Regions from separate parts of the Salimicrobium salexigens genome, predicted to be linked through region 1. Evidence: riboswitches for the same ligand, from Rfam matches in the RefSeq annotation. Region 1 holds a riboswitch; each other region holds the start of a gene.
The links. Region 1 has a riboswitch for S-adenosylmethionine ahead of BW931_RS09690 (O-acetylhomoserine aminocarboxypropyltransferase/cysteine synthase family protein). Riboswitches for the same ligand answer to the same signal wherever they lie in the genome.
Positions count from the first base shown of each region.

Region 2: it holds a riboswitch for S-adenosylmethionine, as region 1 does, so the genes downstream of both, BW931_RS06500 (methionine ABC transporter ATP-binding protein) here and BW931_RS09690 (O-acetylhomoserine aminocarboxypropyltransferase/cysteine synthase family protein) in region 1, are expected to answer to the same signal.
Region 3: it holds a riboswitch for S-adenosylmethionine, as region 1 does, so the genes downstream of both, BW931_RS07185 (sodium:solute symporter family protein) here and BW931_RS09690 (O-acetylhomoserine aminocarboxypropyltransferase/cysteine synthase family protein) in region 1, are expected to answer to the same signal.
Region 4: it holds a riboswitch for S-adenosylmethionine, as region 1 does, so the genes downstream of both, BW931_RS07260 (methionine ABC transporter ATP-binding protein) here and BW931_RS09690 (O-acetylhomoserine aminocarboxypropyltransferase/cysteine synthase family protein) in region 1, are expected to answer to the same signal.

Region 1 covers NZ_FTOK01000007.1:49,796-55,637, reverse strand. Annotated here, with positions in the region: gene BW931_RS09705 (DUF1002 domain-containing protein) at 1-196, shown strand, start outside; gene BW931_RS09700 (SCO family protein) at 235-804, opposite strand; gene BW931_RS09695 (trans-sulfuration enzyme family protein) at 1,265-2,407, shown strand; SAM riboswitch class I at 2,484-2,594, shown strand; gene BW931_RS09690 (O-acetylhomoserine aminocarboxypropyltransferase/cysteine synthase family protein) at 2,701-4,014, shown strand; gene BW931_RS09685 (hypothetical protein) at 4,146-4,364, shown strand; gene BW931_RS13540 (hypothetical protein) at 4,409-4,564, opposite strand; gene BW931_RS09680 (methyltransferase family protein) at 4,685-5,218, shown strand; gene BW931_RS09675 (phytoene desaturase family protein) at 5,235-5,842, shown strand, end outside.
Region 2 covers NZ_FTOK01000004.1:173,535-179,376, reverse strand. Annotated here, with positions in the region: gene BW931_RS06505 (methionine ABC transporter permease) at 1-36, opposite strand, end outside; gene BW931_RS06500 (methionine ABC transporter ATP-binding protein) at 29-1,054, opposite strand; SAM riboswitch class I at 1,166-1,276, opposite strand; gene BW931_RS06495 (TlpA family protein disulfide reductase) at 1,414-1,830, shown strand; gene BW931_RS06490 (thioredoxin family protein) at 2,047-2,352, opposite strand; gene BW931_RS06485 (toprim domain-containing protein) at 2,363-2,749, opposite strand; gene gcvH (glycine cleavage system protein GcvH) at 2,772-3,158, opposite strand; gene BW931_RS06475 (arsenate reductase family protein) at 3,180-3,533, opposite strand; gene BW931_RS06470 (acyl-CoA dehydrogenase family protein) at 3,642-5,423, opposite strand; gene BW931_RS06465 (acetyl-CoA C-acetyltransferase) at 5,436-5,842, opposite strand, start outside.
Region 3 covers NZ_FTOK01000005.1:39,182-45,023, reverse strand. Annotated here, with positions in the region: gene BW931_RS07200 (ATP-binding protein) at 1-615, opposite strand, end outside; gene BW931_RS07195 (dicarboxylate/amino acid:cation symporter) at 729-1,967, shown strand; gene aspA (aspartate ammonia-lyase) at 1,997-3,424, shown strand; SAM riboswitch class I at 3,569-3,676, shown strand; gene BW931_RS07185 (sodium:solute symporter family protein) at 3,767-5,380, shown strand; gene BW931_RS07180 (pyridoxamine 5'-phosphate oxidase family protein) at 5,497-5,842, opposite strand, start outside.
Region 4 covers NZ_FTOK01000005.1:52,693-58,534, reverse strand. Annotated here, with positions in the region: gene BW931_RS07285 (cytochrome c oxidase subunit I) at 1-210, shown strand, start outside; gene BW931_RS07280 (cytochrome c oxidase subunit 3) at 200-775, shown strand; gene BW931_RS07275 (M20 family metallopeptidase) at 866-2,059, opposite strand; gene BW931_RS07270 (MetQ/NlpA family ABC transporter substrate-binding protein) at 2,072-2,905, opposite strand; gene BW931_RS07265 (methionine ABC transporter permease) at 2,922-3,584, opposite strand; gene BW931_RS07260 (methionine ABC transporter ATP-binding protein) at 3,574-4,602, opposite strand; SAM riboswitch class I at 4,689-4,804, opposite strand; gene BW931_RS07255 (SDR family oxidoreductase) at 4,967-5,725, opposite strand.

The sequences.
Region 1 (5,842 bases):
AAAAAGGTTGACCGATTTGTTTGACCAGATGCGAAATCTGAATATAAATTTCGATGAAATGCAGAGTCAGCTCGATGACTTGGCCAGTGGGTTCCAGGATCTTATCAATGACGAAGGGTTCTGGAATAACATTAAGACAGCCGTTCAGGACTTCCTCCGTTCCCTGCGCAACTTCATAGATTCAGTTCTGAATTGACAGAGTAAAGAGAAGCGCTCCACAGGCGCTTCCCTTTTTTAGTTTTTCACTATTTTTGCATCTTCTACAATTTGTTCATAAGGCACGTCCTGTACCCCGTCATAATATTTCTTAATCGTGCCTTTTTCATCTACAAGAAAGAACTGGGTGCCGTGTGTCACCTGGTCCTGACCTTCCGGCTTATCTACGATAATATGGAAACTATCTTTGGCGAAAGATTCAATGGTCTGCTGATCGTAACCGGTGACGAAGGTCCAGTTAGAGAAATCCACTCCCTGCTCTTTACCGAAGGACTTCAACTTTTTCGGATCATCGACGGTCGGGTCGATACTGAAGGAGACGAATTCCACGTCCACCCCTTCTTCTTCCATCTTCTTCTGAAGCTGTGCCATATTTCTCGTCATAGGCGGACAGACAGTGTTACAGGAGGTGAATACGAAATCGGCAATCCATACTTTCCCTTCCATACTTTCCATACTGAAGGACTCCTTGGCCTGGGTAGTGGCTTCAAAACTCCCGGTTTCCCAGTCCACCGGGTCCTCAAGTTCTTTTTGGCCGCATGCTGCAAGAAACAAAGTGAATAATATAAGAATCCATAGTTTTTTCAACGAGGGTGAAGCTCCTTTCCGTATGTATCTTTTATTAGTGTAACTACTCGCGTGGCGATGTACAATGAACAAATTGAGAACTTTCACTTTTTCTCCACACGCCCTCCTCCCCCTGCTTAGGCCAGCGCTTCTAAACGGAAGTTTCCGCTTTTCATGATCCAGCTGCAGCGTCCAGAAATTCATGTCACAAGCAGCTCGGACCAGTGAAAGGAAAGGTCGTCTTTCACGTGACCGGTCTGCTTGTGCCTTCATTTCTAATCGGACGCTTCCGCTTTTCTTTGTCCAGCTGCAACTTCCAGAAGCTCATGTCCTAAGCAGTACCCTTATTTTCGGGATAGGGCACCCGAAAAGTAAGCCTCCTGCTTACGCCAGCGCTTCTAAACGGAAGTTTCCACTTTTCTTTACACCTGTTCGATGTGCAGATATACTGTTACGAAACGATAAGCGGAGGGGTTTATTCATGAGAGATTCATCATTTTTCACTAAAGTTGTTCATCATAAAGCTGACCAGACGGCTGCGGTCCACAGTAAGGCGACGCCTATTTATCAGACTTCGGCCTTTACGTTCAAGGACCTGGATGATCTGGAGAAGTATTATGAAGGAGAGACATCCTACCTTTATTCCAGGGAAAGAAACCCGAATCCGGAAGAGCTGGCCGAGGGTGTTGCTGCTCTTGAAGAAGGAAGCGCGGGAGTTGCAGCAGCTTCGGGCATGGCAGCGATATTTGCGGGAATTCTTTCCGTCGTAAAGCCCGGCGATCATATCGTAGCTGCTGAGGATGTGTATGGCGGGACGCACAACCTTCTCTCTCATGAATTGCCTTCTCTCGGCATTGAAGTAACGCTCACATCTTTCCGTGACCAGAAAAGCATAAAAGGGGAAATACGCCCGAACACGAAATTGCTTTATTCAGAATCAGTGACGAACCCGTTCCTCCGGGTGGAGGATATGACAGTTCTTCAGGAAATCGCCGGTAAAAATGATTTGAAAATTATGATAGATAATACGTTTGCCACACCTTATCTGCTGAGGCCTTTACAGCAGGGCGCCGACCTCGTCGTCCACAGCGCCACGAAGTATCTCGGCGGTCACAGTGATGCGACAGCAGGAGTGCTTACAGGAGAAAGAGAGCTCGTAGAGAAAGCACGCCGAAAAATTGTCTCCCTCGGCTCTAACCTGAGTCCGTTTGAAGCATGGCTGACGTATCGCGGTACGAAAACGTTAGGAATCCGTATGGAAAAACAGTCCCGGAACGCCCAGGCTCTTGCAGATGCCATGCAGAGAAATGCAGATGTGGAGAAAGTTTATTACCCGAAAAACGTATCGGCAGAAGGTAACGGCGCCATCGTTACGATAGCACTGAATAAATCTATAGATATGAACACCTTCTACCGGACGCTCGGCTGGATCAAGATTGTGCCGAGTCTTGCCGGAGTTGAAACGACCGTTTCTGTTCCTTCACGTACGTCTCATCGTACCCTTTCCGATAAAGATAAAGAAAGATTCGGAATCGACGACCACATTGTCCGGGTCTCTGTCGGAATCGAAAGTTCGGACGATATCTCCGCTCAGTTGGAACAGGCAATCGAAGCCTCTAAATAAGAATTTTCTAAAAATTATTGACTTTTTCGGATGCTTCCGTATATAATGCAAAGCATACCATTTAATTGAATAGCGACTCTTATCAAGAGCGGCTGAGGGACTAGGCCCTGCGAAGCCCGGCAACCTTCAAACATCGGTTTGAAAAGGTGCCAATTCCTACAGATCTTAGAGGTCTGAGAGATAAGGGGAGGATGTAAGTATATTTAACGTAAACCTCTTCTTATCGAAGGGGTTTTTTGTTTATATCTCTTCACTCAGACCCTCTGCCATACATTATACAGGAGGGATTTTTTATGACTGAACAATTTGGAAATTACGATCTGGACACGCTTGCCCTGCACGGGGGACAGGAAGTGGATCCGGCAACGGGTTCGAGAGCCGTACCGATCTATCAGACGACGTCCTACGTATTCGATGATACCGAGCACGCCAGGAACCTGTTTGGCCTGGAGGAGCCCGGAAATATTTATTCAAGAATCGGCAACCCGACCGTAGATGTTTTTGAGAAAAGAATTGCCCTTCTTGAAGGCGGTACGGCTGCTGTGGCTACTGCCTCCGGAATGTCCGCCATTGCATACTCAATACTGAACGTTGCCGGAGCAGGAGACGAAATCGTGGCGGCAGGTAACCTGTACGGAGGAACGTATAACTTATTTGCAAAAACGTTACCTCGTTACGGTATTGACGTGAAATTCGTCGATCCGGAAGATCCCGTGAACTTCAAAAAGGCGATTACGGATAAAACGAAGGCGGTATTTGCGGAGACGATCGGTAACCCGAGCCTGCACGTGCTTGATATTGAGCAAGTGTCTGAAATTGCCCACGAAGAGGGTGTACCGCTAATTATTGACAATACGTTCGCGAGTCCGGTCCAGTGCAAACCGCTGCAGTGGGGCGCGGATATCGTCGTTCACTCGGCAACCAAATGGATCGGCGGTCACGGTACAGCTATTGCCGGAGTAGTCGTGGACGGGGGTACCTTCGACTGGGCGAACGGAAAGTTTCCGGGCTTTACAGAGCCGGACGACAGCTACAACGGTCTCGTTTATTCGAGAGACCTCGGGGAGGTGGCATTTGCCACTAAATTCCGGGTGCAGCTCCTTAGGGATATGGGGGCGTGCCTCAGTCCTCAAAATGCTTTCCTTCTGATTCAGGGGCTGGAGACACTGTCTTTACGCATTGAACGTCATGCTGAAAATTCCCTGAAAGTGGCTAAGCATCTGCAGGCGCACCCGGACGTGGAATGGGTCTCCTACCCGGGTCTTGAGGGTCACCCGGCACATGAACTTGCCGATAAGTATTTGCAAGTCGGCTACGGAGCTATCGTTAACTTCGGTATCAAAGGAGGAAGAGAGGCCGGAAGAAAGCTGATCGATAACGTCTCTCTCTGGTCTCATGTTGCGAACGTAGGGGATGCGAAGTCTCTGATCATACACCCAGCGTCTACTACGCATCAGCAGCTGTCCGCAGAAGAACTGGCGGCAAGCGGAGTGACAGAAGAACTGATTCGTTTGTCCGTAGGAATCGAATCGGTCAAGGATATCATCAATGACCTGGATGAATCGATTGAGAAGGCGACGGACAGGGCGGCTGCAGGCAAGTCATAGGCCTGCATACTGCGCCTGGGCTCGAAAAAAAGTATATTTCTGCCGGATTAAGAAGAAAAGCACCGGTTTTGCATCTGGACATTTAGGGGAAAGGATAGGTAAGAGTCCAGTTTACAAAATGGGGTGAAGTCATGTTTTATTCGCTGACGTTTCAAAAAATCGTTCTATTCGCATCAATAGGTCTTATTATAGGTGGATTAATCGGTTTTGCAGGAGTACTGGGATTTGATCTGGATGGATCCATTTTCATCATTTCCGTACTGCTCAGTATGCTTCTTGTATTTGCTGCAGCAATGTTTGCGGAACTGTATCACATCCGGGAAGCGATCAACCGCTCCCGCAACCGCTAGGCGAGCCCGTTCAAACGGCTCGCTTTTTCTTTGGTATATTTATTTCACAAAAGAAACCAGGGGCTGAGTACGAGCAGCAGGAGATAAAATATTAAAATTACAGAAAAAACGATATAGCTTATTTTTGTGAGCTTTTTAAAAATGATGAAGAAAGTCGCCAGCACGGTTAAAATAATGCCCAGTGAATAAAGCAGTGCCATATGGATGTCCCCTTTCCTGTATGAATATACGTAGGTATTTCTATTGTTGCAAAGGAAAGGTTTGTATCTGCCCGCTTTAGGGAAACGGGAAGGAACCGGATACAGTCAGGAGCGTGGGCCATGATCGAATTGTTGTTTGGAGCTGTCTCCCTGGTGTGGCTGATGGAGTTCCTCGTTTACTCCTCGCCCGCGTCCCGGCAATCGGAGAAAGTATCTTTCTGGTATATCTTTTCAGCCATGCTCGTAGCAGTGGCAGTGATTCTTGGAGTGGATATGTGGAAAGTGGACGTCCCGGCAGTGAAATGGACGGGTCTCTTTTTTTACGGAGCCGGCGTAACGCTGCGTCTTTCGGGTATTATGCATTTGAAAGAACAGTTCACAAGGAACGTAAGCGTAAGAGAAGGTGATTATCTGGTCAGCAGCGGCCCGTATCGCATATTGCGTCATCCGCTATACACCGGACTGTTAAGCATTGTCATCGGTTTTGCGCTCAGTAACGGCAGTCTATTCGGACTTCTCGTGGGAAGCGTTCTTATAGCCGCAAGTCTTATATACAGAATTAAACTGGAAGAGGCGATGCTTACGAGACAGTACGGAGATGAGTACGCGCAGTGGTGCAGGATAAGATATCGGCTGATCCCTTTTCTTTATTAATATGGAGGTGCTAAGTATGGCGAATCAGAAAGCGGTAGTAGTAGGAGCAGGTCTAGGCGGTATGTCGGCAGCTATACGATTGAAGGCGGACGGTTATGATGTAACGGTTCTCGAGAAAAACGAAAATATCGGTGGAAAACTGAACCAGAGATCCGGGAAAGGATTCACTTTTGACACGGGTCCTTCCATCCTCACCATGCCCTGGGTCCTCGAGCAGCTGTTCGAAAGCGTGCATCGTGATATACACGATTACATAACTATCAAAAGGGTCGAACCTCAGTGGCGGACTTTTTTTGAAGATGGCAAACAGCTTGACGTAACGGGTGATTTGCCTACGATGCTTCAGGAGATGTCCAAAGTGACGGATCGCCCGAACAGTTCACTGACAAGCTTCTTATCGTACAGTCAGGATATGTATGACCTGTGCCTGAAGAGTTTCTATAAATACAGTATCTCGGGTCTCAGTGATCTCAGGAAACATCACTCCTTCAAAGAACTCATGCAGATGGACCCCATGAAGACGGTGGCTAAAGCGAACCAGGAGCATCTGGACAACAAGCATCTGGAGCAGTTATTCAATTTCCTCGTGATGTATGTCGGTTCCAATCCCTACTCCGCACCCGC
Region 2 (5,842 bases), on a different contig from region 1:
GTCAACCTGAACGTTAGGAAACAATTGTTCAAACATCAAGGGCCACCTCCACTTCTACAGACGTTTCTCTTACATACGTCAGAGCCCGTTCAATTTCTTCTTTTTCTCCTTCGAGATGCACGATCAATGTACCATATGCACCCTTCTGGGTCTGGGTGATCTTCCCGTGGAGCACGTTCACATCCACCTGGAACTTCCGGGACACTTCACTGATCAGTGCCTGATGCGTACGTTCTCCGACGAAATGAAACTGGGCCACTTCCCCGAGAGGGTATTCCTCTTTAATAAGAGAAAGAGAAGATTCCCGGTCAGGGTCTCCCATCACCTGGTCGACGAAACGTTTCGTCACTTTCTGTTTCGGTCTTAAAAATACGTCCAGTACGTCACCTTCTTCCACAATTTTTCCGTCTTCCATTACAGCCACACGGTGGCAGATTTTACGGATGACGTGCATTTCGTGAGTAATGAGCACGATGGTAAGTCCGAGTTTCGCATTGATATCGACGAGCAAATCAAGAATGGAGTCGGTCGTTTCCGGATCGAGAGCGGAGGTCGCCTCATCACATAAAAGGACTTTCGGGCGATTTGCGAGTGCTCTGGCGATACCGACACGCTGTTTTTGACCCCCGCTCAACTGGGAAGGGTACGAGGTCCCGCGGCCGCCGAGACCAACGAGCTCCACCAGTTCGTCCACACGTTCCTTTCTTTCCTCCTTCGGTACTCCCGCAATTTCGAGTGGAAAAGCGATATTATCTTCCACTGTACGGGACCACAGCAGGTTGAAGTGCTGGAAGATCATTCCCATGTCCTGGCGGGCCAGACGGAGATCTCCTTTTGACAGTGAAGAAATCTCCCTGTCGTCTATATTGATCGTTCCGCCACTCGGGTCTTCGAGACGGTTCAGCAGGCGGATGAAAGTACTTTTTCCGGCCCCGCTGTATCCGATGACGCCGAAAATTTCACCGGAGTCGATCGTCGCCTCGAGGTCACTGACCGCGTGTACATCCTGATCCTTCGTTCGGAACACTTTTGACAGACCTTTAATCGAAATCATTGTTTTTCCTCCTGCGTCTGTAAGAGTCGCTGTCTCTTACGGTTTTAGCAAATAAAAAAACCCCTCTGCCTGAAAGAACAGAAAGGTTGGTATTTAAAAATCAATTCTGTTCTCTCATCTATCAGAACCGATTGTTCTGTAGGATTTGGCACCATTTTAAACAGAATGTTTAACGGTTGCCGGGCTTCATAGGGCCAGTCCCTCCACCTCTCTTGATAAGAGAATTTCATTTATTCAATTTATAGAGCGATACGGAAGATTTTAGCACTGTACCGGGCTGGTGTCAATAAACTTCAATAAAAAGCGTGTATATGTTACGATTTTTGCAAACTTGCTATTGAAGAAAGGATCCGATACTTATGAAAGCACCCGTATTCACATTACCATACCTTACCGGAGAAGGCACTTATACACTTCCGGAAACTCCGGGGAAAGTCACCATTCTTACTTTCTGGGCCTCCTGGTGCCCGGATTCCGGTGCAGATATGCCGAAAAAAGAGCAGCTTTTCGATTCGCTCCATACGGACGACGTGGAAATGATTACCATCAACGTTGCCGGCCGGGAAGGAAAGAGGGAAGATGCCGTAAAGTATAAAGAGAAATTTTTGACACAGCCGACGCTTGAGGATAATGGAACGAAAGTGTATGACCTCTACGGCTGCACCGGTGTTCCTACCACCGTCATCATCTCATCCGAAGGGGAAATCGTTCATCAGTTCGGCGACGACGCTTCCTTTATGGACATTATGAAAGCCGTCGGAGAAACGGTGGAATAGTGGAGATTTCTTTTGCGTGACTTTCGGACGCCATATCCGGCCCCGAAGGTCACGTTTCTCTCTGTTTCCTTCCCTTCAGCACATCCTTCCCTCTCTGAAGGGAACGATTCGGCGTAAATCGTTCCTTTCAGGCCCCCGTGGCGCTTCCGAAAGGAACGATTCTCCCGTCCGCGTTCACAAAAGCACCAGCTCCCGGGATGATGAGCTGGTGCTTCGCTATATTTTCTCTTTTTCTTTCATCAGATTGAAAATTTTCGTCACCGATTCGAACGCATACACTTTCTCTTCCACTTTCCCGTCTTTCCATACGAGCAGACAGGGTACGCTTGATACCTGTTCCTCCTGCATGAAGTCCGGGAAGAGGCTCGCGTTCATTTCATAGAAGACATCTTCTTCTCTCATCTTCTCGATGATATCAAGCATTTCCCTTGCCAGGTGGCACGTTCCGCAAAAGGGACTGTAAATGAATACGTACCCTCTTCCTACTTCCGGCAGTGTTTCCCTTACATTCACTTCTTTCATTGTTGCCTCCTTACATCATGTAGACAGGTTTGATCCGGAACCGGTACCCCGCAAGCATCCGTGCGAGTTCCGGTTCCGGCGTAGCAGCTACTTCCCGGTACGTTTTGCTTGTGTACAGATGTACAGCGTGAGGAAGTTCTTCCCTGAACTGTTCCCGGAGTCTGTAGCCCGAGTAGTCTTCATCGACGAGTATATAAACGTTGCGGTGATCCAGATCGTACTCATAAATCAGCTCATCCAGACGCTCCAGGCCGAGTGTTCCATACGTGCAGATGATTTCAAGAGGCTGCGCCAGCATCTTCTTAATATGCTTTTTGTCCGTAATCCCCTCAACGATTAAAATAGGTTCATTCATCCCGCTTACCCCTTTATACAGAAACAGACCATGCGGATCCATGGTCTGTCGAAGTTAATAAGTTCTATTCATCTTCGGAAATCATAGCTTCGTACTCATCCGCACTCATCAGATCATCCAGTCCGGACTTCCCGGAAGGCTCGACTACGATCATCCACGCTTTATCGTAAGGAGATTCGTTTACTAGTTCCGGGCTGTCCTCGAGTTCATCGTTCACTTCAACGACTTTCCCGCTGACGGGAGCATAAAGTTCGGATACCGTCTTCACGGATTCCACACTTCCGAACGGCTCATCCACTTCCACTTCATCACCGACTTCCGGAAGCTCGGCGAACACGACGTCACCGAGTTCGGACTGGGCGAACTCTGTAATACCGATGCGAAGGTTATCCCCTTCTTCTTTTACCCATTCATGTTCTTTTGAATAACGAAATTCTTTTGGCAGTTCCATTATTGACCCCTCCTTCAAAAATTACAGCCAGTTGGCTTCGTACTCCGCTTCTTTGAACCCTGCGGTCACGCGACTTCCATCCGTAGCTAGCGGCCGCTTGATCAGCATGCCGTCGGAAGCCAGTATCTCCGCCTGTTCTTCAAGCGTCATGTCCCCTACTTTGTCTTTCAGTCCAAGCTCACGGTACTTCTTCCCGCTGGAATTGAAGAAACGTTTCGAAGGAAGATCGCTGTTTTTCATCATCTGCAGCAGCATTTCCTTCGAAGGTGGAGTTTCCACGAGATTCACAGCTTTATAATCCACATCGTTCTCATCAAGCCATCTTTTCGCGTTGCGGCACGTGCCGCACTTCGGATACCAGTAAAAGGTAAGCATGACTTCTCCCCCATTCCTAACAAAACAATATCACATTTATCCTACCACAACCGCTCTTTGTTGAAAAACAAAAGGCTGTCCCCCGGCAGAGGACAGCCTTTTTCGAAATTACACGAAGTATTTTCCGGCTTTTTCAAGACCGACGGAAATTTCACGTTTTTTCTTGATAACATTCACCGGGTTATGACGCGTCAGCTTCCGGAGAGCTCCGAGCATCATGCGGAGATCGTCGCCCTCTTCCGCTGCGATAAGTGTTTCTTTCGCGTGCGCTTCGATACGATTGAACGCTTCCTGAACGTACACTTCCGTATATAGAAGTTTCTGGCTGTGTTTTTCGGCTCCGTCTTTGTCGACAGCTTTCTTCGTACGGAGAATGGCAGATTCCATATTGAAAATTTCACCCGTAATGTCTGCCAGGTTCACAAGTACTTCCTGTTCCTGATCCAGTTTCTCTCCATATTTCTGAGCAGCAAGTCCGGAAGCCAGCAGAGCGATCTTCTTCGCATTCTTCAGCAGGTAGAATTCCTGTTCAAGCGGAGCGTCTCCCGGTTCTTCAGGCATCATCGTCATGATTTCTTCCTGAAGTTTCTTAGCTTTTTCAAAAATCGGCAGTTCGCCTTTCATCGCTTTTTTGACGAGGTTGCCGGGAACGATCATACGGTTGATTTCGTTCGTTCCTTCGAAAATACGGTTGATACGGGAATCCCGGTACATACGTTCCACTTCGTATTCCTGCATGAAACCGTATCCGCCGTGGATCTGTACCGCTTCGTCCACTGCGAAGTCAAGCAGTTCCGAACCGAACACCTTCGTAAGAGAACATTCGATGGCGTACTCGGCGATGACGTTGGCGACAGCTTTTCCGTCATTCAGTTCTTCCTCGGAAAGCCGTCCCATACTTTGTTCAAACAGCCCGACGGTACGGTAGACGGCGCTTTCGTTCGCGTACGTGTTCGCTGCGACGGACGCCACTTTTTCCTTGATAAGCGGGAAGCTCATAATCGGAGTATCGAACTGTTTCCGTTCCTGAGCGTAGTTGACGGAAAGTTCGATGGCTCTCTTCGCACTTCCGACACTTCCGATCGCCAGCTTGTAACGGCCGACGTTCAGGATATTGAAAGCGATGATGTGCCCTCTGCCGATTTCACCGAGAACGTTCTCGACAGGCACTTCGGCGTCTTCAAGGATAAGGGTACGGGTGGAGGACCCTTTGATCCCCATCTTCTTCTCCTCAGGACCAGTGGATACGCCCGGGTGCTCTCTTTCTACGATGAAAGCCGTGAATTTCTCTCCGTCAATTTTTGCGTAGACGATGAATACGTCCGCGAACGCGGAGTTCGTAATCCACTGCTTCTCTCCGTTCAGTACGTAGTGAGTACCGGCCTCATTCAGTTTGGCTGTCGTTTTGGCTCCCCGGGCATCAGACCCTGAACCCGGTTCAGTCAGGGCATACGCAGCCAGCAGTTCACCTGTCGCCAGTTTCGGCAGATATTTCTTCTTCTGATCACTGTTTCCGAAGAAGACGATCGGCAGAGAACCGATTCCGACGTGTGCTCCGTGGGTCAAAGAGAAACCACCGGCGCGGGCAAATTTCTCCGTAATAAGGGAAGAACTGATCTTGTCCAGCTGTACCCCGCCATACTCTTCCGGTACGTCCGCACCGAGCAATCCGAGTTCTCCCGCTTTCTTCATAAGCTCGAGGGAGTGTTCGAATTCGTGGTTCTCGATTTTATCCACTTTCGGAAGAACGTCTCCCGTGATGAAGTCTTCCGTCGTTTTGGCAATCATTTTATGTTCTTCGGTAAAATCTTCCGGGGTGATGATATCTTCCGCTTCCACATCTTCCACCAGAAAACTTCCGCCTTTGATCATATCTTTAACATCACTCATATTTATTCCTCCTCAGGATAATAGTTCGAATACTCCGGCAGCGCCCATTCCGCCGCCGATACACATCGTTACAACGCCGTATTTTTCGTTGCGGCGTTTCATCTCATGAATAAGTGACAGCGTCAGCTTCGTTCCTGTACAGCCGAGCGGGTGTCCAAGAGCGATCGCTCCTCCATTCACGTTCACTTTCTCCTCATCAAGTCCGAGTTCACGGATGACCCGAAGTGACTGGGAAGCAAAGGCTTCGTTCAGTTCGAACAGACCGATGTCTTCCAGGGAAAGGCCTGCCATTTTCAAAGCTTTCGGCACCGCTTCAATCGGTCCTACTCCCATAATCTCCGGTTCCACACCGGCCACTGCGAAAGAGTGGAACTTGGCGAGCGGCTGCAGGCCTTCCTTCTCGGCTTTCTCCCGGTCCA
Region 3 (5,842 bases), on a different contig from region 1:
CATCGTTTTGGACAGATGAACGGCCTCCGTGTACAGACCGGACAGCACCATCATCATATGCTCCTTCTGCTTTTTCTGCTGCAGTTCTTCCGTTTTCGCCTGTTTATACAGCAGGATGTTGAAAAAACCAAGGACGAAAAAACTGCGGATAAAAGCGACCTCCAGCAACAGCCCTATCGTTCCGAAATTCACCGGCTGGTCCATGACTCCGCTTCGCAGCAATATCTCGGCCGTACTTGCCAGGATTTCAAGGGAAACTCCTAACAATCCGACGACGATAGGTTTATGGTAGTACTTTGAAACCTTCAGGAAGCGGAACAGCAGTCCGTAGGTGAGGTAATAAAAGAATACCGGAAAGTGGGTGGAGAACGCTTCCTCAAGCGGCACGGAACTTCCGTACACATCCAGTCCCGTCCGGAACAGCACGACCGACGTCGCTACTGCCAGTGTCAGGGTGACCTGGCGCAGATTCGCCCTCCACAGCAGAAAAAAGAAAAACAGGGGGGTGCCGAAACTTACCCGGAAGCTTCCCTCAAACGGATAAAATTTCAGCTCTCCGGCCAGCGGCACCATCACAATAACCATTATAACAATCAGCAGTTTCTTTTTAATCATCATGGTCTCTCCTTCAAAAATTCACGGATTTATTTGTATGTATGCGTAGATTTCTGTATGTATCCGTAGGTATGCGCTTACATTGTGTATTACATATTGACTGGAGGGTTGTTATGAAAAATAATCTCGTATTCCAAATATTCATCGCTTTCTTTTTAGCAATTGTTCTCGGCATTTTCGTCGGACCTGACATACAAGTAGTACAGCCGCTCGGAGATCTTTTCCTCAGGCTTATTAAATTTATCATTGTTCCCCTCGTTCTGTCTTCCCTGGTAGTCGGAGTTGCCAGCACCGGGGATCTGAAAGAGCTCGGGAACCTGAGTTTCAAAACGGTTTCCTACTACATGGTGACGACAGCGGTCGCCATCTCCATCGGGCTTCTGAGCGGAAATCTGTTCTCTCCCGGAACCGGAGTTGATATTGAAGTTCCGGAAGGTGAACAGGTCGCTGCCCAGGAAACTCCCGGAATTAAAGAGACGCTGCTGAACATTGTGCCGACCAACCCGATTGCCGCACTTACGGAAGGTAACATGCTGCAGGTCATCTTCTTTGCCATCTTCCTCGGCATCGGTATCACGATGGCAGGTGAAAAAGCACGTACACTTTATCAAATATTCGATCAGCTGGCGGAAGTCATGTATAAAATCACCGGTGTCGTAATGAGATTCGCCCCCATCGGTATATTCGGCCTTATCGCACCTACCGTCGGGGAATACGGGGTGTCCGTACTGTGGCCTTTATTCAAGGTCATTCTCGCGCTGCTCGTCGGCTCACTCGTGCACGTTCTGCTCGTCTACTCGTTTTCCGTGAAAGTTTTCGGCAAGATGAGCCCCGTCACTTTCTTCAAGGAATTGATACCGGTCATTATGGTGGCTTTCAGTACGTCCAGCAGCTCGGGAACTTTACCTATGACGATCAAGTATTCCGAAGAAAAATTGAAAGTACCGCAAAAGATCAGCAGTTTCGTACTGCCGCTCGGCGCGACCATCAACATGAACGGTACAGCCCTGTATCAGGGGGTCTGCGTGCTGTTCGTCGCTCAGTACTTTGGAATGGAACTGACTTTCATCGATCAGCTTACCGTCGTGCTGACCGCTACACTGGCTTCCATCGGAACCGCCGGCGTCCCGAGTGCCGGACTTATTATGCTGTCGATGGTTATGACTTCCATCGGTCTGCCACTCGAAGGTATAGCACTGCTCGCAGGAATCGACCGTATTCTGGATATGATCAGAACTTCCGTGAACGTTCTCGGGGATGCATCAGCCGCAGTCGTTGTCAGCTCGTCTGACAGGAACCGCCCCGATGTTCTGGAAGACGAAGAAAACTACACAACCGCCCACTACGGGTAATAAGAATTCACAGAGAGAGGAAAGATACCATGAACCGTTTATATCGTACAGAAACAGACTCTATCGGAGAAAAAGAGATTCCCGCCGAAGCTTACTACGGCATCCAGACACTGCGTGCCAAAGAAAACTTCCCGATTACAGGGTACAACCTCGATGATTCCATGATTACGGCCGTGGCTATGGTCAAAAAAGCGGCAGCTATGGCGAACAGGGACGCCGGCCACCTCCCTCTTCACATAAGCGAAGCTATCATCGGGGCTGCCGATGAACTGCTGGAAGGCTATTACCATGACCAGTTTCTTGTAGATCCTATCCAGGGCGGAGCCGGTACTTCCGTGAATATGAATGCGAACGAAGTTATCGCAAATCGGGCTCTTGAAATCGCAGGACGGGACAAAGGCGACTACGATTATATCAATCCGAATAACCATGTGAATATGGCACAGTCGACCAACGACGTCTTCCCTACCACAATGCATATCGCTGCTGTAACCGGGATGACCCGGCTGGAACAGACGATGGAAACGATGGCTGATACATTCGGTAAAAAGGCGGCTGATTTCGATCACATCATCAAAGTCGGACGTACGCACCTGCAGGACGCCGTTCCGATCCGGCTCGGACAGGAACTGAAAAGCTACCAGCGTGTGATCGAACGCGACCTCAACCGGATTAGACGCTCCAAAGATAATCTGTTCGAAATCAACATGGGGGCAACAGCGGTCGGTACCGGTCTGAACGCCGATCCGGTATACACGAAGCTCGTAGTGGAGTATCTGGCTGACATCAGCGGACTTCCGCTCAGGGCAGCAGAGAACCTGGTAGACACTACCCAGAACACCGATGCTTACACGGAAGTTTCTTCCGCTTTGAAAAACACTATGACGAGCATGTCCAAAATAGCGAATGATTTTCGTCTGATGGCCTCCGGGCCGAGAACCGGACTGAGCGAAATCACTCTCCCGGCCCGACAGCCGGGCTCGTCCATTATGCCCGGGAAAGTGAACCCGGTCATGCCGGAAGTTATTAACCAGATCGCTTTTCAAGTTATGGGAAACGACCACACGGTGAGCATGGCTTCAGAAGCCGGACAGTTGGAGCTGAACGTCATGGAACCGGTCATGATTTTCAATCTGCTTGAATCCATCACTGTTATGAACAACGGGTTCGGCGTTTTCACGGATCTGTGCCTGAAAGATCTGCAGGCGAACGAAGAAGTACTCCGGGAGAACGTGGAGAAAAGCCTTGGAATCATTACGGCTTTAAGCCCGCACATCGGTTACGAACGCTCTTCACAAATCGCCCAGGAAGGCATAAGAACGGGCAAAACGGTGCGTACCCTCTGTATGGAGTATGAGGTTTTGAATTATGAAGACCTGGAAATTATTCTCGACAGTTATGAAATGACCTACCCGGGTATTGCAGGAGCACACCTGAAGGAAGAAATGACAGTCTGATACAGCAGCTTTAAAGGGACGCCCTTCGGCGTCCCTTTTTTTGAGAACGAAATACAGTCCTGTCTTTTCTATTTTTCGAAATTTCTAAAAAATCATTGACATTCCTTTTCTTCCCCCGGTAGAATGAACGTTAATTTCATACACATCTTATCAAGAGCGGTGGAGGAATCTGGTCCTGTGATCCCGCGGCAACCTGTTCGTAAAGAACAAGGTGCTTCTTCCAGCAGACACTATCTGTCTGAAAGATAAGAGCAGGGACGCTCAGGAGAACCCTTCTATTTTTCTTACGGAAAAGTGGAAGGGTTCTTTTTGTATGTACAGATATGTAAAGGAGGAGAGGAAATGAATTCTTATGGAGTATGGGTCATTACACTGGCGCTGTTATATACGCTCGCGTTAATCATCGTCGGCAACGTGGCAAAGCGGAAAGCCGGCCGGGGCGAGCAATATTTTATAGGGGGACGGACGTTCCGGTGGTGGACGGTCGCTTTCTGTATTACAGGTCTTTTTTCGGGTTCAACGTACATATCGATTGTGGAGCTTTCGTATCTTACGGGGATCTCAGCTATATGGTACGGGGTCGCAGAAACACTGCAGGTTCTCCTGATCGCCCTTCTGCTTATAAAATCGTTCCGGGAGAAATTGATCGTCACCATCACCGGATTGATCGGTGATCAGTTCGGCAGACGTGCCAAAGCTTTATCCGGCGCCATTACGGCCTTCGCTTTCCCGATGTGGTCGGTGGCCACGGCCATTGCATTCGCTTCTGCCTTCCACGTCTTCACCGGCGTGTCTCTGTCTTTATCCGTGGCGTTCACAGCCCTTCTTTTATTCGTCTATTTACAGTCGGGCGGCATGTGGGCGGTCGCCTTTACACAAACGATGAACACTATCATTTTCGCCCTCATGTTCATAATCGGTGCAGCAGCGTTCTTCATTAAACCCGGCATTTCCGGTCTGCAGCAGCTGGCAGTCGAACAGCCCGGGATGTTCGACTGGGACGGAGCCGGTCTTCAGGTCATTCTCGTATGGTTTGCCACATTTCTTGTGAACGTCATTTTAGCTCAGGCTGCTTTCCAGATGGCTCTGTCCTGCAGAACACCGGAAGAAGGGCAAAAAGGACTGATTGTGGCAGAAGTGATGAGCATCCCCTTCATTCTTTTCGGGATCCTCTTCGGACTCTCGGCGGCTGCGGTTGTCCCCGATGCAAGTCTCGGTCTCATAGCACTGCCCCGGTACCTGATGGGAGTCCTCCCCGCTCCGCTGGTCGGGATGTTCTTCCTCGGTATCTGGGCCTGTGCTCTCGGGTGGGGTGCCCCGTGTCAGTTCTCAGGCGCTACAAGTCTCGGAAAAGATGTGGGGAGCGCTATCTTCCCTGACGCTTCTCCCGAAAAGCTGGTCACGTATACGAAATGGTCACTGCTGCTCCTTACAGGCCTGATGATTGTCTTCGGCTTCCTGCGTACGGAACAGTCGGCCTGGTGGAACGTACTCGCCTGGACGATGAGAAATTCCGCAACCTTCGCTCCTGTAGTTGCTGCGCTGTTCTGGCCGCTCGTTACAAAAAGAGCTGTTCTCGGTTCTCTGTTCGGAGGCTTCACAGCAGGCTTGCTCTGGTATCATTTGAGCAACTGGCACCCGTCGGATTTCTTTCTCAATATCCATCCGGTCTGGGTGGGGATGAGCGTCAATATTCTTACCATGATAGTATTCACTGTCGTTTTCAGTTACGGCACCTGGAAAATATCTGCTGCCAGCCCTGTAAAAAGCAGTATAATACTCGGAACAGTCGTCGTCCTTTTAGCAGTTAACGGTTATTTTTACGAGACGCTTCACGCCGCCGGAGTCATCGGACTTACGTTATTTCTGAATGTATTAGCCGTGTTCATCGGGAGTATCATGTTCATTAAACCGAAATCGGCCACAATGGTTGCTAAGAAGGAAGTGGTATCTTAAAAATCATTGAGACCTTCGTCGTCACTAAACAGAAACATCCTCCGATACGAACAAAATCCCCGTCCCGAGTCAACGCTCCGGGCGGGGATTCTCTGTTTTCAGAAAAATGATCGTATCTAGTTCGAATTTTCGTCGAAATGGACGGTGTCTTTCAGTTTATTCTTGTCGTCCATGGAATTGCTGCTGGCCATCTTTTTCACGAATTCTTTAACGGTTTTGACGTTCACACCTGCTTCCCAGTATTCAGCAACGTCAGGAGTCGCTTTTACAAGCACAACGTTCGGGTCTTCGGCCGAAGCATTCAGTACTTTTTCGACAATTTTATTCCAGTACTCTTTCTTCTTCTTCACGTCCTGCACGAATTCAGCCGTTCCACTGATGGACACGTAGGAACTGCCGGCGTAGGCCAGATTCACCGAAGGGTTATTACCGATATCCCTGTATTTATCTGTATCTTTCTCC
Region 4 (5,842 bases), on a different contig from region 1:
AACCCCCGTCCTTCTCCCATTGCGAGAAGAACGTTCCAGCCGATGTTTCTTGCCGGGAGCTTATTCATCTTAAGTTTCGGCTTCATTTACGGATGGGTGTGGGTGCAGATCCTCGGCGGCATCCTGTCGTTAAGCACTTTCGTCATCAGAGCGTTTTCCGATGAACGCACGGAGGCATATAAGAGAGAGGAGGAGGAAAATGAGCAGTAAGCTAATGTCCGAAGAGTTATTTGCCGACAAAAAAACGGGTTTCTTCATATATCTCTTTGTGGAAGCGATTATGTTCACGACACTGTTCGCCACTTACCTCATTTACACTCCACCACAGACAGGGCCGTACCCGGGTGAACTGTTCGAATGGCAGACGACACTGTTCGCTTCTCTCTTCCTGATATCGAGCAGTGGCACTCTGCTCCTCTCGGAAAAAGGACTGAAGGAGAGGAAGATGAAGTTGATAGTGGCAGGTGTGGTCATCACGTTTCTGCTCGGAGCCGGCTTCATGTACTTCGAGATAGAAGAATTCCGCAAATTCATTACCGATGGACACGTCGTCTCAACGAACAACTTCCTGTCTGCATACTATGTATTAGTCGGTCTTCACGCCGTCCATGTAACGTTCGGGCTGGGCTGGATGATCGTACTCCTTGTTCAGGGCAGACTTCTGCCTTTCAACCTGTTTAAGGAGAAACATAAAATATTCAATTACTACTGGCATTTCGTAGACGCCATCTGGATAATCATTCTGCTCGTTGTTTATATTCCCTACCTCTTCTGATCCTTAAAATGAGTACAGAAAGGCAACTAAAAAATCTTCGCCGGCTTACTATTCCCAGTAAACGGCGAAGATTTTCTTTCCTCTAAATATTCACGCCTCCCTGCCAAGGTATTCATTCTTCACTTTCTGTAACAAATCCGCTGAGCATAACAACTCGACTCCTGTCAGAGCCAACGCTTTCGCTCCTTTCAATAAGGCTGCGTCACCTTCTCCCGAGCGGGCTGCTTCCCTGAATTCCTTCGTATGAGGAACGAGGTCCTCTTCACCGATTTTGATGTAAGGATGGATAGTCGGTACCACCTGGCTGATGTTCCCGGCGTCCGTGGAGCCGAGTCCTTTCTTCAGCGGCCGATAATCTTCCCCGAGCCCTTCGATCTTTTCTTTGAAAATCTCCTCAAACGCAGGCGTCACGTTGAAGTTATCCACCCCGTTCTGAATTCTCGTCATAGTATAGGAAGAACCTGTTGCCGCAGCAGCCCCTTCAGCGACCTTTTTTACTCTGGCGGTAAGCCGGTCACAGTCCTCTCTCGTCTTCGCCCTTAAGTAAAACCGGGCCCGTGCGTATTCCGGCACTATGTTCGGGGCTTCTCCCCCGTCCAGAATCACTCCGTGCATCCGTACGTCTTCAGATACGTGCTGCCTGAGAGCATTAATGCCGTTGAATAACTGAAGCACAGCGTCCAGAGCATTGATCCCATCTTCCGGGTTACTGGCAGCATGGGCAGCTGCCCCGAAAAACTCAAAATCCACCGGATCCACCGCCAGCGTCGGGGCGGAACCTGAAGTAGTTCCGAGCGGATGGACCATCATACAGACGTCTATGTCCCGGAGGTACCCATGTCTTACAAACGTACCCTTAGCGCTTCCGTTCGGCCCTCCTTCCTCTGCCGGAGTTCCAAGAACTACCACTTCCCCACCTGTTTCCTCTATCACTTCTCCGAGAGCAATCGCTGCCGCTGTTGATGCCGTACCGATGATATTGTGCCCGCACGCATGCCCAAGGCCGGGAAGGGCATCGTATTCCGCTAAATATCCGATAACAGGGCCCGGCCGGCTCGATTTCTTACGTGCCAAAAAGGCGGTTTCGTGGTCCGGAATTTGCCTGTCAATAGTGAACCCGGCTTCTTCAAGGAGAGAAGTAAGCAACCCTGAAGCGAAAAATTCTTCATTTCCTATTTCCGGATTGTCATGAATCGCATGACTCGTCGTAATATAAGTTTCTTTCCTGTTTTCAATAAAACTGGCGATGTGTTCCTGTAAGTCGTGTGCTGTCGTCAAAGTCATAATTACTCTCCTTTACCATCCTATTTTTTCGAGAGGGACGAACGTCGGTATCAATGAATCATCGAACACTTCACGAATGTGTTCTGCCACATCTTCCTGCTGGTATATATCGACAATTTTCTGATACACTTCTTTATCCGCTTCCTCGGCCTGCGCTGCGATAATGTTTATATAAGGTTCAGCTGTCTCATCTTCTATGAAAATAGCGTCGTCCACCGGAACAAACCCTGCCTCTACGGCTACCCCGTTGTTGATAACAGACGCTGCTACATCAGTCAGTACACGCGGCGTCTGGGCAGCTGCGACCGGTTCAAATTGCAGATTCTTAGGATTGTCCGTTATTTTATCCAGCGAACCGTTCCCGTCAAAATCTTCCGGCAGACCGATCAGTTCTGCTTTCTCCAGCAGAAGAAGGGCACGCCCCATATTTGTAGCTTCTTTCGGTAAGGCAATAGAACTCCCTTCCGGAATATTTTTTACATCTTCATATTCTTCCGAGTACACACCCATCGGCGCAATGATTGTAGTAGCGATAGGTTCGAGATCGAGGTTCCGTTCTTCAATAAAAGAGTCGAAGTAGGAAACGGTCTGAAAGGCATTCAAATCGATATCCCCGTCCGCCAGAGCCATGTTGGGACGAACGTAATCCGAAAACTCCACGAGCTCTATTTCAATTCCTTCTTCGGCTGCTTTTTCCTTCACTTTTTCCCAAATGGGAACGCCGGAACCATTCAGCCCTACTTTAACGACTTCGTCACTTCCTGAAGCTCCGCTCTCTTTACTGCATCCTGCGACCAATGTCGCGGCCGCTATCAGCAGCCCAAGTAGTACAATGATTTTTTTCATTTATAAATCCTCCCGCCTATTGTCTTTTCATTCTTTTGGATAATACGTTCCCGAGCGTCTGAACCACTTGCACAATTAAAACCAGCAGAAGAACCGTGACGATCATGATGTCCGTTTCGAACCGCTGATATCCGTAGGCTATCGCCAGGTCTCCAAGACCTCCTCCTCCGACGAAGCCGGCCATGGCAGATGCCCCAACTAAGCCGATCGTCGCTATCGTCAGGTTCAGCACGATGGAACTCAAGGCTTCCGGTACATATACGCGTAATATAATCTGCCAAGGAGAGGCTCCCATCGCTTCTGCCGCCTCCACGACGCCGGGTTTCACTTCCATAAGACTGCTTTCCACCAGCCTTGCTATATAAGGTCCTGAAAATAGTACGAGCGGTACGACAGCCGCTGCAGTCCCAATAGACGTGCCGACCAGAAACCTTGTAAGAGGGAGGATCGCTACAAGAAGAATAATGAACGGGATGGATCGAAAGAAGTTGATCACTACGCTTAACCCTTTGAAAAATGCGCTATTTTGGAGAAGCCCGCCGTGTCTCGTAACGACAAGTGCGATTCCAAGCGGGATACCGATGAGTGCCGCTACCACCAGTGACACCCCTACCATAATCAATGTTTCGTTGATGGCCTGCAAAATCTTTGGCCAGAATTCCAGTAAATTAACCTGCATCAGCTTCCACCTCCTGGACGTTTACTGTCCGCTGTATATAATCCAGTGCTCTGACAATCTCCCTGTCTTCCCCCAGCAGTTCCACTACCAGCTGGCCAAACGGGATTCCCTGCAGTTCCGTAATTTGTCCGAAAAGAACGTTCACTTCGACCTGATAGTTTTTGGCTACCTGTGAAAAGATGGGCTGAGCAGCCTTCTCCCGGACGAATGTGACCCGGTATACGTGACGTCCTCCCCCGCGTTCTTCAATACCCGCGAGGATGGAAGGCGGGATATCGCTCTCCATCACCGACTGGATAAAGTTTTTCGTCGTCGGGTGCTGAGGATTCGAGAACAGTTCGAAAATGGACCCCTGTTCAATGACCTGGCCGTTTTCCATGACAGCGACACGGTCGCACACTTCCCGGACTGCGTTCATTTCGTGGGTAATCATCAATATCGTAAGGTTATACTCGTCGCGTACTCTTTTCAGTAACTGAAGGATCGACTTCGTCGTCTCAGGATCAAGTGCCGAAGTCGCTTCGTCACATAATAAAATGTCCGGTGATGTAACAAGCGCCCGGGCAATACCTACCCGCTGTTTCTGACCACCCGAGAGTTCTTCCGGATACTGATGTGCTTTATCCGAAAGTCCTACGAAATCAAGAACCTCTTCCACTCTGGCTTTTATTTTTTTCTTGGGAGTGCCGGAAATGATCAGCGGGAAGGCGACATTATGTAAAACCGTTTTAGACTCCAGTAAGTTAAAGTGCTGGAAGATCATCCCGATACGCTTGCGCATTTTCCTGAGCCCGGGCTTAGATAACCGGGACAAATCATCCTCCTCCACTAATATATTGCCCCCGGAAGGCTGCTCCAGCAGATTCACCAACCGGACAAGCGTACTTTTCCCGGCTCCACTGAACCCGATCACTCCGAAAATTTCACCTTTCTCGATCGATATGTCTACGCCATCCACCGCCCGCAACTCTTTTCCGTTGTGCTCATACACTTTCGAAACGTTCTCGAACTGAATCATGCTCCATCCTCCTTACTTAAACGAAAAGACCCCTCTTCCAGAAAAATGGAAGAGGGGTCTTCTAATAAAATTTAGAAAACCGTCTCTTCTCATCTTTCAAGTACGATGCACCTGCTGGAATTGGCACGGTTTCCGATGGAATTCCATCAGTTCCGCTGCCGAGGTTTCAAAGGGCCAGTCCCTCCACCTCTCTGGATAAGAAGATACGTTTATAGTTTTTTGTGATGTGAACTATCTTAATACAATCATGACTTTGTCGTCAATCAGTTTTTTGAAAATTATATTAAATAAGTCACTGAACGTGCAGGTGAAGCTCATTATAAAACCCTCCCGAAAAGTTCGGGAGGGTCACTTCGATTGAACGTCAGTACGCCAGCCACCCGGCATCTGCTCTGATCACTTCACCATTGACAAAAGCTGAGTCTTCACTGGCCAGAAACAGTGCGATTCTGGCTACTTCTTCCGCTTCGCCATTCCTCGGGTTATTCCCGGACCCGGACAAAGCCCTTTCCATACCGAATTCATCCGGTTCTGACATGGTCGTTCCAATATTCGTAGCCACTCCGCCCGGAGCAATAGCATTGCAACGGATTCCGTGATTCGCATATTGGAAACCCACGTTTTTCGTATAACCGGCCAGAGCATGCTTGGAAGCTGTATATGCAGCTCCGGCTCTGGAACCTGCAAGGCTGGCGGATGAGCCCATGTTGACAATAACACCACGGCCCTTCTCCAAAAAAATCGGAAGAGCTTTACGAGTAGCTCTCATAGGTCCCGTTGTATTTACCGCCAGCACCTTTTCCCATAATTCATCGGTTACCTCGGCAGCAGGCATCATGTTATCCATCATCCCGGCATTATTAACCAGAATATCCAGCGTTCCATACGTGTCGACAGCTGTGTCGATCAAACGCTGGACATCTGATTCTTTCGTCACGTCCGCCAAGACCGCTGTAGCAGTTCCATTATTCTTTTCAATTTCCTCGACCGTTTCCTGCGAGCCTTTTTCATTAACGTCAGAAACGATGACCTTCGCACCTTCTTGTGCATATAATATAGCGATTTGTCTCCCCATTCCTGAACCAGCTCCGGTTACCACAGCTACCTGACTTTCAAGTTTCATAAAGCAGTTCTCCCTCCTGAAAGATAGTTGAACCCTTTTAGAATCGAAAGCTGACCTGAAGATAAGAGAACCTATCTTTATCTTATCACTTCATATAAAAAATTCAAAATAAAGAAC